Linked DNA regions of Thiocapsa rosea. The protein of the gene in region 1 interacts with the protein of each later gene in a pairwise test. Links are inferred from orthologs where the notes say so. Each region holds a gene or a part of one and is shown on either strand. Other genes may lie near its edges.

Region 1 (7,541 bases):
ATCGACTTCGCCGTGCTTTGGGCGGTGCTGGCCTTCTTCCTGAACTTCATCCCCGTCGTCGGCAACATCGTGATGATGATCCCGGCGGTCCTGCTTGCGCTGGTGCAGGTGGATGTGTCGACCGCGATCTGGGTGGCGGTCGGTTATCTCGTCATCAACACGGTTATCGGCAATGTCCTGGAGCCCCGGATCATGGGTAAAGGGCTGGGCATCTCGACGCTGGCCGTCTTCATCGCGTTGCTGTTCTGGGGATGGCTGTTCGGCACGGTGGGGATGTTCCTGGCGGTGCCGCTCACGGCCGCCCTGATCATCGGGTTGGACGCGAGCCCGCATACGCGCCCGATCGCGATCTTGCTCGGACCGGCAATCGAGCCCGAGCCGGAACCCGTGCCCGAGCTCGAATCCAAACAATAGTGCGCCGGACGCCTCGGAGTACGCCGCGTACGCTCGGTCTGTTCAGGCCACCCGAATCAGGGCACCCGAACCGCATGAAACATGCGCCCGTCGCCCCGCTGGACCAGAATTGCAACGGACCGACCCGACTGGATGGCATCGAGGATCCGATTGAAACCGACCAGATCCTGAACCGGCTGGTTGTCGAGCATCAGGATCACGTCGCCCGCAATCAACCCCGCCTGCTCCGCGGGTCCGGGCTCGACCCCTTCGACCAGCACACCGCCGGCGACGACGGCCAACTGCTCGCGCTGCTCCGGCGTGATCTCGCCCACGAAGAGGCCGATCCGATTCGCGGACACCTTCTCCGGCTCGCCGGGGCGCGCCGCGATCTGATCCTCTTCCGGTAGCTCGCCGATCTCGATGCCGAGATCGACCAGCTCGCCGACCCTGAGCACTTGCATCTGCACGCGCTCGCCGACCGGTGTCATTCCGACCATCGGCGGCAAGGCGCTCGAGGTCGGGATCTCACGTCCGTTGAAGGTCACAATGATATCGCCCGGCCGGACCTTCGCGGCCTCGGCCGGACTGCCCGGCAAGACCTGTGCGACCAATGCCCCGCGCGGCTGCTTCATCCCGAAGGATTCGGCAAGCTCCCGGGTCACGTCCTGAATCAACACGCCCAGCCAGCCGCGGCTGACGCGGCCCGTGGTCTGCAACTGACCGACCACATCCATCACCACATCGATCGGGATCGCGAACGAGAGTCCCATGAAGCCGCCCGTACGGCTGTAGATCTGACTGTTGACGCCGACCACCTCGCCGTCGAGGTTGAACAGCGGCCCGCCCGAGTTGCCGGGATTGATCGCCACGTCGGTTTGGATGAAGGGGATGTAGTTTTCGCTCGGGAGACTGCGGCCTTTTGCGCTCACGATGCCCGCAGTGGCGGAGGACTCGAAGCCGAAGGGCGAGCCGATCGCCAGCACCCACTCGCCGACCTTGAGGTCCTGAGAGACGCCGATCTTGACCGCCGGGAGCCCCTCGCCCTCGATCTTCAGGAGTGCGATGTCGCTGCGCTTATCGGTGCCGACCACGGTGGCCACGAACTCGCGCCGATCACTGGTGCGTACGACGATCTCCTCCGCACCTTCCACGACGTGGGCGTTGGTCAGCACGGATCCATCGGTCGAGATGATGAAACCAGACCCGAGCGAGCGCGATTGGAGGCTATCGTCCGGAAGGGTGCCGTCTTCGCCGAAGAAATGCCGAAAGAAATCCTGAAGAGGACTGTCCTCCGGGAGATCCGGAACGGAGAACTCAGGCAACTGCGTGGCCGCGACCGGGGCCTGCTTGGTGCTGATATTGACCACCGAGGGGCCGTTCTCGGCGACGAGATCCACGAAGTCCGGAAGCATCCGGCTGGCCGCAAGACCGGGCAGAAACGCGCCGCAGACCAATGCCACGAGGGCGAAGGAGAAGATCGGGATGGGACGCATGGATGCTCCAAGATGAACGGGTTCAATCGGGCGGCCGCGTCGGCCGCAGCAATGCGGACGTTGCGATATCGCGTTGGGGGACTGCCGAAACCGCGTCGGCCGCTTGATAGGCTCGTCCTGACGGGCGGCTTCGCCGGAAGGTCGCCCTATAAGGATCGGATTGCAACGACCTGAATCAGGTCGCCGTTGGAATCCCGACCGGCACGCCCCGCTCGACCCGACAGACCACCGCCTGCTGCTCAGGACGATTCCGTGAACGCGCACTGTAGCCGCGCAGCCAGAGCAGCGCCAGAGCGAAGCCGATCACCGCACCGAGAAGCGCCGCCACATCGGCAAAGCCACCTTCGGCGATCCCGGCAAGTGCGTCTCCCGCAAGCGCACCGCCGAGCAGGCCCGCCAGCGGTGCAAAGTAAACCGCAAAAGAGGCCGAAAGCAGACCCTGCTCGGAGATCCCGAGCATGACCCGCTCGCCGACCGACGCCTGCGCCTGATTCAATGCATCGACATGAATCGCGCCGCGCCCGAAGAAGCGCTCGATCAGCGATGTTCCGCAGGCGCCGTTCGCAGCGCAACCCCCGCAGACCGTGCGCCGCTCGATCCGCACCCGAGCATAGGAACCATCGATCGAGACCACGACACCGGATTCCTCGATCATCGGCGAACTACTCCGGCGTTCTCTCGACATGCCGAGCACCGCGCACGGCGGCTTCGACGGTCGCGGACGGGACCTCGCCGACAGCGGTAATCTGGTAGCCGTCGACTTGCCGACCGGCCGCATGCACGGCGCCGATGTGGGTCGATCCGCTCAGGCCGTCGCGTGTATCGTCTTCGATATAAACGGAATACGCTGAAAGTCTGTCGGTAAAGAGAAAGTGCTCCACCGCCGCACCGCTCGGGTGGTCCATTACGCCGTGGCTGACCAATTGGAAGCCGAGCGGGCGCTCGTCGAAACGCCAGCGGCCCTCCTCCCGGGCTGCCGGGGCGCCGCGCAGCCCGGCGGCCGCATCAAGACTTGCAGGCACGGCCGGAGCATCGGTATCGATCGTAATGGCGGTGAACATCAGCTGCTCCAGCGAAGAGCCATTGCTGTCGATCAGATCGGACTTCAGCGGAAGGAAGGTCTCTTGATCGAGATAGAAGCGGTACCCGTACCTCAGGTCATCGCGTGGGATGATCCCGACCACCTCCGTGTCGCGCCCGGCAACCCGCGCGACCCCTTGGATCTCGATGCGATAATGATCGCCGAGCTGCTCCGGGGCGATGCCGTCGGTGTTCAAAAGCCCGCCGGCTCCGGACGGCCGTTTAACGGAAATCGGATGTCCGTCGGGCAGCACACACATCACCCGATCGCGCTCGCGCGTCACGGCCTTGACCGGACCGCTCAGGGAGAGTAACCGCTCCTGGACCTGTCCCTTCTCGTAGCGATGCACCAGGTGCAGCGCCTCGAGACGATTGTCGTGGGAATAAACCAGTGTACCCTCGTAATTGAGCGACCTCAGTGCCTCTGACATGCGCTGAAGAAGGTCGCTCGCGCGTTGGGTCACCTCATCGGCAAGGCTTGCCTGGGCCAACAGCGAGAGTACGAGGAACAGGCCCAGCCGGGCCGGACAACAGGGATTAACGGCCCGCTTCATAGCCAACGAAGGTCGCATAAGGCAGCATGCCCTTGGCCCCGGTCGTCGGGGCGGTCTCTTGATGGGTCACGAGGTAGAGATCCAGTTTGTTGGCCAGCTCGGGATGGTCCAGATCCCAACGCTTCGCGGGGATCGCAACGGCAGCCGGCTGCGCAGCAAAGGTCGGCGCCGTAGCGGGAACATTCGGCAGCGAGCCGACGCCGTCGAAGAGACTGGGAACCACGAATACCGCAAGAAAGGCGGCCGCTGCAGCCAGCGCAATCCCGGCGATCGGGCGCCTGGCTCTGCGCCGACCGGGCTCCTGGAGGCGTGGAGCAAGGATGACGGGCTCATGGGCGATCCGCTCGCGAACCGCATCGGCAACCCCGCGATAGGATCCTTGGACGGACTCGCCGCGAATCGCCGAACCGATGGCGTGAAAGCGCTCCCACGTACCCCGCAGGTCGGGGTCGTGCACCATCGCATCGACGAGGCGCGCGGTACCGGCGGAATCGAGCACGCCGTCCTGAAGCTCGGAAATGCGTTGTCGTAGCTCGTCGCTCATTGCTGCATGCCTGGGCTGAGAATTCGTGTGTTGGATGGCCGGCACCGCGGGAACAACTCAAGCGCCGCGGTCGGTCGATGAAGCCGCCGAACGGATCCTGCTTCCCATGACGCAGACCGCTCGCTGCCGTTTTGACGCCTAAGAGCCGTCATGGTTCGAGGAGCGGCCTCAACCGCTTGTCGATTGCATCGCGGGCACGGAAGATTCGCGAGCGCACGGTGCCGATCGGGCAGGCCATCGCGGTCGCGATCTCCTCGTAGCTCATGCCCTCGAGTTCGCGCAAGACAATCGCCGTGCGCAGATCCTCAGGGAGGTCGTCGAGCGCACGCTGCACGGTCTGCGCGATCTCGTCGGTCAGGGCAAGACGCTCGGGGGTGCCCGAATCGCGAAGGCGAACGCCCATATCCATCTGCTCGGCGACCTCGGCCTCGACATCGTCCCCCGGAGGACGGCGTCCCTGAGCCACCAGGTGGTTCTTCACCGTGTTCACTGCGATGCGATAGAGCCATGTGTAAAACGCACTCTCGCCACGAAATGCCGGAAGCGCGCGGTAAGCCTTCAAAAAGGCATCCTGGCTGACGTCCATCACCTCGCTCGGATCACGAATATAGCGGGAGATCAGATTCGCCACCTTTTGCTGATACTTCAACACCAGGAGGTCGAACGCGCGCTTGTCGCCGTTCTGGGCGCGCGCAACGAGCACCTGATCGGCGGTGCGCTCAGACATGGACGCAAGCCCTGGCGCTGCTGACCAGCAATTCCGTTGGCATGGACAATTCCCCGATTCGGAAGTTCGTGAGCCCCCTCACGTGCGGCCGAGGCCCCCTAAATAAAGCGACAAACCTTGATCCCGCCCATGAAATGGGTGAGTTTACGGCGAACCGCCCCGATCGCCCAACTCAACCGCAGAGAACGCGGTCGAGAGCATCGCGAAGGGATCGAACCTCAACCCGCCCGCCCCCAACGCCCGTGCGCCCCAAACGAAGGTTCCCAACATGCCAGCCACGCCTCATCGCTACGACGTCCTGATCCTCGGCAGCGGCGCCGCCGGATTAAGCCTCGCGCTGCGCCTGCACGAAGACCTTTCGGTCGCCGTGATCTCCAAGCGCGAGCTCAGGGAAGGCAGCACACTCTATGCGCAAGGCGGCATCTCGGCCGTGCTGGATGCGACGGACTCGATCGAATCCCACGTCCAAGACACCCTGAAGGCCGGCGCCGGGCTCTGTGACCGTCGCGTGGTCAAGCACATCGTGGAGCGCGGACCGGACAACATCCGCTGGCTGCTCGATCAAGGCGTGGAGTTTACACGCGACGAGGCGAGCGCATCGACAGGCGGTTATCACCTCACCCGCGAAGGCGGTCACACCCATCGCAGAGTCATCCACGCCGCCGACGCAACCGGCCGCGCCGTGGCAACGACGCTCGAAGCACAGGTGCGCGGCAAGCCGAACGTGACCCTGTTCGAGCAGCACATCGCCGTCGACCTCATTACCTCCAAGCATCGCCCCGGCAAGAAAGACCATCGCTGCCTCGGTGCCTACATCTTGGATTTGGGCACGGGACAGGTCGAAGTCTACCTTGCACGTTTTGTCGTCTTGGCGACCGGGGGTGCCAACAAGGTCTATCTCTACACCAGCAACCCGGACGTCTCCACCGGCGACGGCATCGCGATGGCGTGGCGGGCCGGGTGTCGGGTGGCGAACATGGAGTTCATGCAATTTCACCCGACCTGCCTCTATCACCCGGAGGCGCGATCCTACCTGATTACGGAGGCGTTGCGCGGAGAAGGTGCGCGTCTGTTGCTGCCCGACGGCGAGCGCTTCATGCCTCGGTTCGATCCACGTGCCGAGCTCGCCCCGCGCGACATCGTGGCCCGCGCCATCGACCACGAGATGAAGCGCCTCGGTACCGCTTGCGTTTATCTCGACATCTCGCACCGGCCGGCCGACTTCGTCATCGAGCATTTCCCGACCATTTACCAGCGCTGCCTGGAGCTCGGAATCGACATCACCACGGATCCCATCCCGGTGGTCCCGGCGGCACATTACACGTGCGGCGGCGTGATGGTGGATGACCGAGCCCGCACCGATCTGCCCGGCCTCTACGCAAGCGGCGAGACCGCGTACACGGGTCTGCACGGAGCGAACCGGATGGCGAGCAACTCCCTTCTCGAGTGCCTGGTGTACTCCGAGCTCGCGGCGAAAGACATCGCAAGCCTGACGAACGAGATTCCGCACCCGCCCGAGGTGATGCCCTGGGACGAGAGCCGAGTGACCGAGCCGGACGAAGAAGTGGTGGTGACACACAACTGGGACGAGCTGCGTCGTTTCATGTGGGACTATGTCGGCATCGTGCGCACCAACAAGCGCCTGCGCCGCGCCAAACGCCGTGCAGATCTACTCCAACAGGAGGTCATCGAGTACTACAGCAAATTCCGAATCAGCAACGACCTGATCGAGCTGCGCAACCTGCTCGAGGTGGCGGACCTGATCATCCAATCGGCGCTGCGCCGGCGCGAGAGCCGCGGGCTGCATTACACCCTGGATTATCCGGACAAGGACGCGACCCAGCGTACCCCGACCATCCTGATCCCGGACAGCTACCGACCACGCAGCGGCGACTGAGCCTGCACCGTTTCGAGCCCGAGCGGCTTCGGCTCGGTGGACTTTGCGCTCGCGCGTCCACCCTACCGGCGGAGATGACGAGCAACACGCGGAAAACAATACTCAAGATTGACTTAGACCGAAGGCGACCATTTTCGAAGTAGGTTATATTGCCGCGTTACGTCGGAGCGCTTACGGAGATCTTTGCGGGCATCAGTGCGCTATCCGATTCGATGCGTCGCCCGACCCGACCGTCGCGCACCTGCGGCACAACGGCACCGCCCCGGTTCCGCCCGCCTCCGATCGCCTCCGATCGGTTCCGCCCGGCTCCGATCGGTCCCGCCCGACATCCCCCGCAATTGGAGAACGATCAAGATGACCGACTATGTCCGCTGGCTGAGCGAGCTCGGAATGGACGACGTCCCCGTCGTCGGCGGCAAGAACGCGTCGCTCGGCGAGATGATCCAGAACCTCACCGACGTGGGTGTTCAGGTGCCGGGCGGATTCGCGACGACCGCCGACGCCTACCGTGAGTTTCTCGCCAAAGACGGACTGGACGAGCGCATCCAAGCGGTTCTCGACGCACTGGACGTCGACGATGTCACGGCGCTCTCCCAAGCCGGTCCGCGCATCCGCGGCTGGGTCATGGAGCAGCCCTTCCCGGCGGCACTGGACGCGGCGATCGACGATGCCTTCGCCCGCCTGACCGCCGAGGCCGGCACGGCTGCGGTCTCCTGGGCCGTGCGCTCCTCGGCCACTGCCGAGGATCTGCCCGACGCCTCCTTCGCCGGCCAGCAAGAGACCTTCCTCAACGTCGAGGGTCTGGACAATATCAAGCACCGGATCAAGGAGGTCTTCGCCTCCCTATTCA
Region 2 (5,197 bases), 2.1 Mb from region 1 along the record:
TCGGCAAGGTGCGCACCCAGGGCCTGAACCCCATAGCGCTCGGTCGCATGATGTCCGGCCGCGATGAAGGCGACCCCGAGCTCGCGCGCCGCGTGGGTCGTCTGCTCCGAGATCTCTCCGCTCACATAGGCATCGACGCCGAGCGCGGCCGCCTGCTCGATGTATCCTTGGCCGCCGCCTGTACACCAAGCGATCCGCTCGATCCGCTCTCGGCCCGCGGCGATCAGGGTCGCAGGGCGCCCCAAGCGCTCCGAGACCCGAGCAGCGAAGACCTCCGGCGAGCACCCGAAGTTCAAACGCCCCGACCACAAGACCCCTCGGCGATCCGCCACGGGCTCGGCATCGACCCACCCGAGGTGCGCAGCCAAGGCGGCGTTGTTGCCCACCTGCGGATGCGCGTCGAGCGGGAGATGATACGCGATCAGGCTGGTTCCGGCCTTGAATAATCGCCTTGCGCGCCGCCCCTTCATCCCGACGAGACAGGGCGCCTCGTTCTTCCAAAACCACCCGTGGTGGACCAGAATCGCGTCCGCACCCCATGCAATCGCGGCCTCGATCAATGCTTCGCTCGCCGTCACGCCGCTGGCCAAGCGCGTAATCGGACGCTCGCCTTCGAGCTGCAAGCCGTTCGGCGCGTAGTCATCGAAATCACCGGCGGCGAGAAAACGATCGCAGTAAGCGACCAATGCGTAAGGATCGACCATGGTTTAGAATCGCGCTCGGACAAACAGCCGATCCCTCGGCTCCATCGCCGGAGATCCCCGCGGAGACCCCCGCGGCCGCTTAGATTAATCGCATGCTCAAGATAGGTCCAACCACCCTTCTGATCACGGCCCTCGTCGGCGGGGCCTCGGGCTCGGCCGTGACGCTCTTGCTGGCCCCGCCGGGATCGGACCCGGTGGCGCAGCACGACACCGCGGGCACGGCGGCGAATCTGCGCGACGACCTGCCGACCTTTGCTCGGGCGGTGTCGCGCGTCGCGCCGGCCGTCGTGAGCATCTTCGCGACACAGACCGAACTCGGGCCGCCGCGATCGACCTTGCCGACCTATCCGGGACTCCACCACGCACCGCCCGGGGCAGCCGCCTCCCGCACCGGACTGGGCTCGGGGGTGATCCTGTCGCCCGACGGGCTCATCCTGACCAACCGCCATGTCGTGCAGGACGCCGATCGCATCCGCGCGGTGCTTGCCGACGGGCGCTCGCTTGCGCTCACGCTCATCGGGGTCGATGCGGATACCGACCTCGCCGTGCTCAAGGCCGACGCGCAGGGGCTGCCCACGGCGCCGATCGGAGACTCCCGCGCCCTGCGCGTCGGCGACCTGGCGCTGGCGATCGGCAATCCGTTCGGGGTCGGCCAGACCGCCACCATGGGAATCATCGGCGCGACCGGGCGCGGCGAGCTGGGCATCACGAGCATCGAGAGCTTCATCCAAACCGATGCCGCCATCAATCCGGGCAATTCGGGCGGCGCACTCGTGAACGCACAGGGCGAGCTCATCGGCATCAACACCGCCATCTTCACCGAGACCGGAACGGCGCAGGGGGTCGGTTTCGCCATCCCGGCCGAGATCGCGATCGAGGTGGCGCACGCGCTCGTCTCGCAGGGTCAGGTCACGCGCGGATGGATCGGTCTGAGCGGGCGCAGCGTGACCCCGGAGCTGGCCGAGTCGTTCGGGTTGCGCTCGGCGCGCGGAGTGCTGGTCGCCTCCACCCTTCGCGACAGTCCGGCGGCGCAGGCCGGTCTACGCCCTGGCGACGTGGTGACCCGAATCGACGACCGGGACGTCGCCACGGTGCAGGATCTGCTCGACGCGGTCGCCGGCGCCGGCCCGCATACCGCCTTGAGCCTGGAGGTCTGGCGCGGCAGCGAGCGCATCCTCACACGCGCCACCACCGACACCCGTCCTCCGCAGGCGGAGTAATCGGGCGGCGACGACACCTGCCTTGCGAGCAGGCTCCGCTCAGGCAAACCTCAGCCCTCGGCGTTCGATCCCGTCGCGACCAGGTCGTCCAACAACGGCAGCACACGCGCATCCAATAACCACGACAAACCGTCAAGCTCGGAATAACGGCCCGACACCTCGCGCACATAGCCGAGGGTTCGCGGTATGTCGGCGAGATAGTGCGGTTTGCCGTCGCGTCGATGCAACCGCGCGAAGATCCCGCAGGCCTTCAGGTGCCGCTGCACGCCCATGAGATCGAGCCAGCGCAGAAAGCGCCCGAGATCGTCCTCGTGAAATACACCGCGTTCACGGGCGAGATGGAAATAGCCCGAGGCCCAATCGGTGACGCGCTCGACCGGCCATGCGATGTAGCAGTCGCGCAGCAGCGAGACCAGATCGTAGGTGACAGGCCCCAGCACAGCGTCTTGAAAATCCAGGATACCGGGGTTGCCCGCATCGGTCAGCATCAGATTGCGCGAGTGATAGTCGCGATGAACGCAGACCCGCGGCTGCTCCAGGGCGCTCGCCACGAGCCGATCCTCCACCCGCGCGAGCGCGGCGGATTCTTCCGGCGAGAGCACGAGGCCCGGCAACGACGTCAGAAACCACTCGCGAAACAGACCCAGCTCCCGGCGCAAAAAGGCATCGTCGTAGCTCGGCAGGCCATCCGTCGGGCCGCGCGCCTGGATGATCGCCAAAGCGCCCAGCGCGTCGCCGTAGAGGCGCTCGGCCGTGTCCTCGGTCAGCTCGCCCAGATACACCCGCTCACCGAAATCGGTGAGCATGAGAAAACCATGGGCGCGATCCTCCGCATGGATCTCGGGCGTGTTGAGCCCGACCGCGCGAAACCGTCGCGACAGATCGGCGAAGCGTCCGCAGTCCTCGAGTTCCGGGGGCGCATCCATCAGCACCCGCGTGGTGCCGCCATGAAAGAGCCGCCAATAGCGACGAAAACTCGCGTCCGACGAGGCAGGCGCGAGCGCGAAGTTATCCGACCCCAAGATCCCCGCCGCCCAGCGGCGCATAGACTCATATCGATCAGACACGGACACCCCGATCAGACGCGTCGGCGACGCGGACCGACCGGCCCGCGACAGGTTCAAGATTGCTGAGCTTCTACAGATGTGCCATGGTTGCAGGTTCATGCGAACCCGTCCACCGATCCGAGACCCCGACCTTGGACCGCCGCCGGCTTGAGTCGACCTGACATCCAACGTGCGCCTCGTTTCACTGGCCATCATCCTCTGTGCCGTCGCCGCGACCGCGGGAGCCGACGACCGCCCGACGGTCGAGACGACCGGCGCATCGCAGACCGCCGCACGCCCGAGCCCGGCCCCCGACCCGACCGGCGATCCGGTCGCTCACCCCGATGGCCCGCGCGATGGTCCGACCGATATCGGGATCGCAGACCCGCGTACGCCGACGGCGAGCGCCGCGACCATCGCCGCCCCCGTTACCCTGCCGCCGCTGCAACCTCTGATTCCGGATCCACAGGGCGGCGTGCTGCAGGAGCTCGATCGCCACGATCCGCGGGGCGACTCGGATGACGCCCTGCCCCTGCTCGTGTCTCCCCTAGACCCGAAAACAGATGCTCCGGCCGTCGAATTCGCACCGCGCGCACTCGAGTTGCCGGATGCCTGGGATCCGCGACTGCACGCCGATCTCCCCTGGGAGTTTTGTGGACCACGCTCCGGCGCGGCCGGGTTCACCGGCCCCGCGGCCCCGACGGGCACGGAAGGCATTCCGGTCGAGATCATCGCCGATCGCGTCGACTACGACCGCAATACCGAGGTGATTCAGTTAAGAGGCGGCGTCGATGTCGTTCAGGCCGATCAACGTCTGGTCGCCGATCTGTCGACCTACGACCGGCGCAGCGGTCGGCTCGACGCGAGCGGAGATGTCTTCCTCGAAACGCCTGGACTGCGCATCCAAGGGGACAAAGCGGATTACAATGTCCTGACCCGCCAGGGTACGATCGGCACGGCGCGCTATCGGCTCTCGGGCAGCGCGAATCTGCTCGGCACCGCCGAGGAGGCCGAGATCCTCTCCGAGCAGCAAAGCCGGTATCGCAACATCACCTACACCACCTGCCCGCCCGGCAATGCGGATTGGTCGATCAAGGCGCGCGATCTCAAGCTCGATCAGGAAAGCGGCATGGGCTACGCCCATCACGCCCGCATCCGTATCGGCAAGATCCCGGTGCTCTACACACCCTACATCTTCTTCCCGATCGACGATCGGCGCCGCAGCGGCTTTCTGATTCCGAGCTTCGGCTCGTCCAACACCACCGGCACCGACGTCAGCATCCCCTACTACTGGAACATCGCCCCGAACATCGACGCGACCATCACCCCGCGCATCATGAGCACACGCGGCCTGATGATGGGCACCGAGCTGCGCTACCTCGATCGCTTCCAGCAGGTGGAGATCAACGCGGAGGTCCTGCCCGAGGACCGTCGTGCCACCGAACTCGGCACACGCGGGGCGTTGCGGATCGAGCAAACGGGGCGGCTCGGCCCGCGCTGGGCGAGCGCAATCGATTTTGCATCGGTCTCGGATGACCAATATCTGCAGGACTTCGGCAATCGCCTGGACGCCACGAGCCTGCGCAACCTCGTTCAGCGCGGCGACATCTACTATGCCGGCGAGGGCTGGCGTGCACTCACGCGCGTGCAGCAGTTTCAGACCATCGACGCCGCGATCCCGCCCGCGAATCGCCCTTACGGACAGATGCCGCACGTCGAGCTGGACTATTTTCCGCAACGCTGGAACGACCTGATCGAGTACAGCCTCACCGGGCAGTACGACTTCTTCGACCACGGCAGCCGCGTCCACGGCAATCGCCTGGTCGCGGTTCCGACCCTGCGCATCCCGCTGCGGCGCAGCTTCGGGCAGATCCTGCCGCGCGCGCGTCTTTACTACGCCGGCTACGATCTGACCGACCAAACCCCGGGGCTGCCGGCGCGCCAATCCTACGCGATCCCGAGCTTCGACCTGGACGGCACCCTCGTCTTCGAGCGCGATACCGCCTGGTTCGGCACACCGACACTCCAGACCCTGGAGCCGCGGATCTACTATGTGCTGACCTCCTTCGAGAACCAGTCCAACGCACCCTTGTTCGACACCACTCCGCTGGACTTCTCCTTCGCCAGCCTGTTTCGCCCGAACCGCTTCACGGGTTACGACCGCATCGGCGACGAGAACCGGCTGACCCTCGGCCTGACCTCGCGCACCATCGCCAATCAGACCGGA

Evidence for each region. The genes of interacting proteins can lie anywhere in the genome.
Region 2: the proteins of BDD21_RS00275 (region 1) and BDD21_RS09655 interact in binary tests that used the Escherichia coli proteins (3 or more experiments, as listed by UniProt). The link is inferred for Thiocapsa rosea from one-to-one orthologs.

The regions. Positions count from the first base shown.
Region 1 is NZ_RBXL01000001.1:47,893-55,433, forward strand. What follows is about bases 2,288-5,153. They hold BDD21_RS00275 (sigma-E factor negative regulatory protein), read right to left. Parts: upstream 4,068-5,153; coding sequence 3,507-4,067; downstream 2,288-3,506. Other genes in these bases: BDD21_RS00265 (SoxR reducing system RseC family protein), read right to left, coding at 2,288-2,544; BDD21_RS00270 (MucB/RseB C-terminal domain-containing protein), read right to left, coding at 2,552-3,523; rpoE (RNA polymerase sigma factor RpoE), read right to left, coding at 4,216-4,794; nadB (L-aspartate oxidase), read left to right, coding at 5,063-5,153. Also shown: BDD21_RS00255 (AI-2E family transporter), read left to right, coding at 1-414; BDD21_RS00260 (DegQ family serine endoprotease), read right to left, coding at 471-1,889; more of BDD21_RS00265, read right to left, coding at 2,065-2,287; more of nadB, read left to right, coding at 5,154-6,691; ppsA (phosphoenolpyruvate synthase), read left to right, coding at 7,046-7,541. UniProt on the Escherichia coli protein: An anti-sigma factor for extracytoplasmic function (ECF) sigma factor sigma-E (RpoE). ECF sigma factors are held in an inactive form by an anti-sigma factor until released by regulated intramembrane proteolysis (RIP).
Region 2 is NZ_RBXL01000001.1:2,172,572-2,177,768, reverse strand. The notes cover bases 1-2,860. They hold BDD21_RS09655 (trypsin-like peptidase domain-containing protein), read left to right. Parts: upstream 1-796; coding sequence 797-1,924; downstream 1,925-2,860. Other genes in these bases: BDD21_RS09650 (aminoglycoside phosphotransferase family protein), read right to left, coding at 1,975-2,860; BDD21_RS09660 (Nif3-like dinuclear metal center hexameric protein), read right to left, coding at 1-704. Also shown: more of BDD21_RS09650, read right to left, coding at 2,861-2,970; BDD21_RS09645 (LPS assembly protein LptD), read left to right, coding at 3,161-5,197. UniProt on the Escherichia coli protein: A site-1 protease (S1P) that cleaves the peptide bond between 'Val-148' and 'Ser-149' in RseA. Part of a regulated intramembrane proteolysis (RIP) cascade.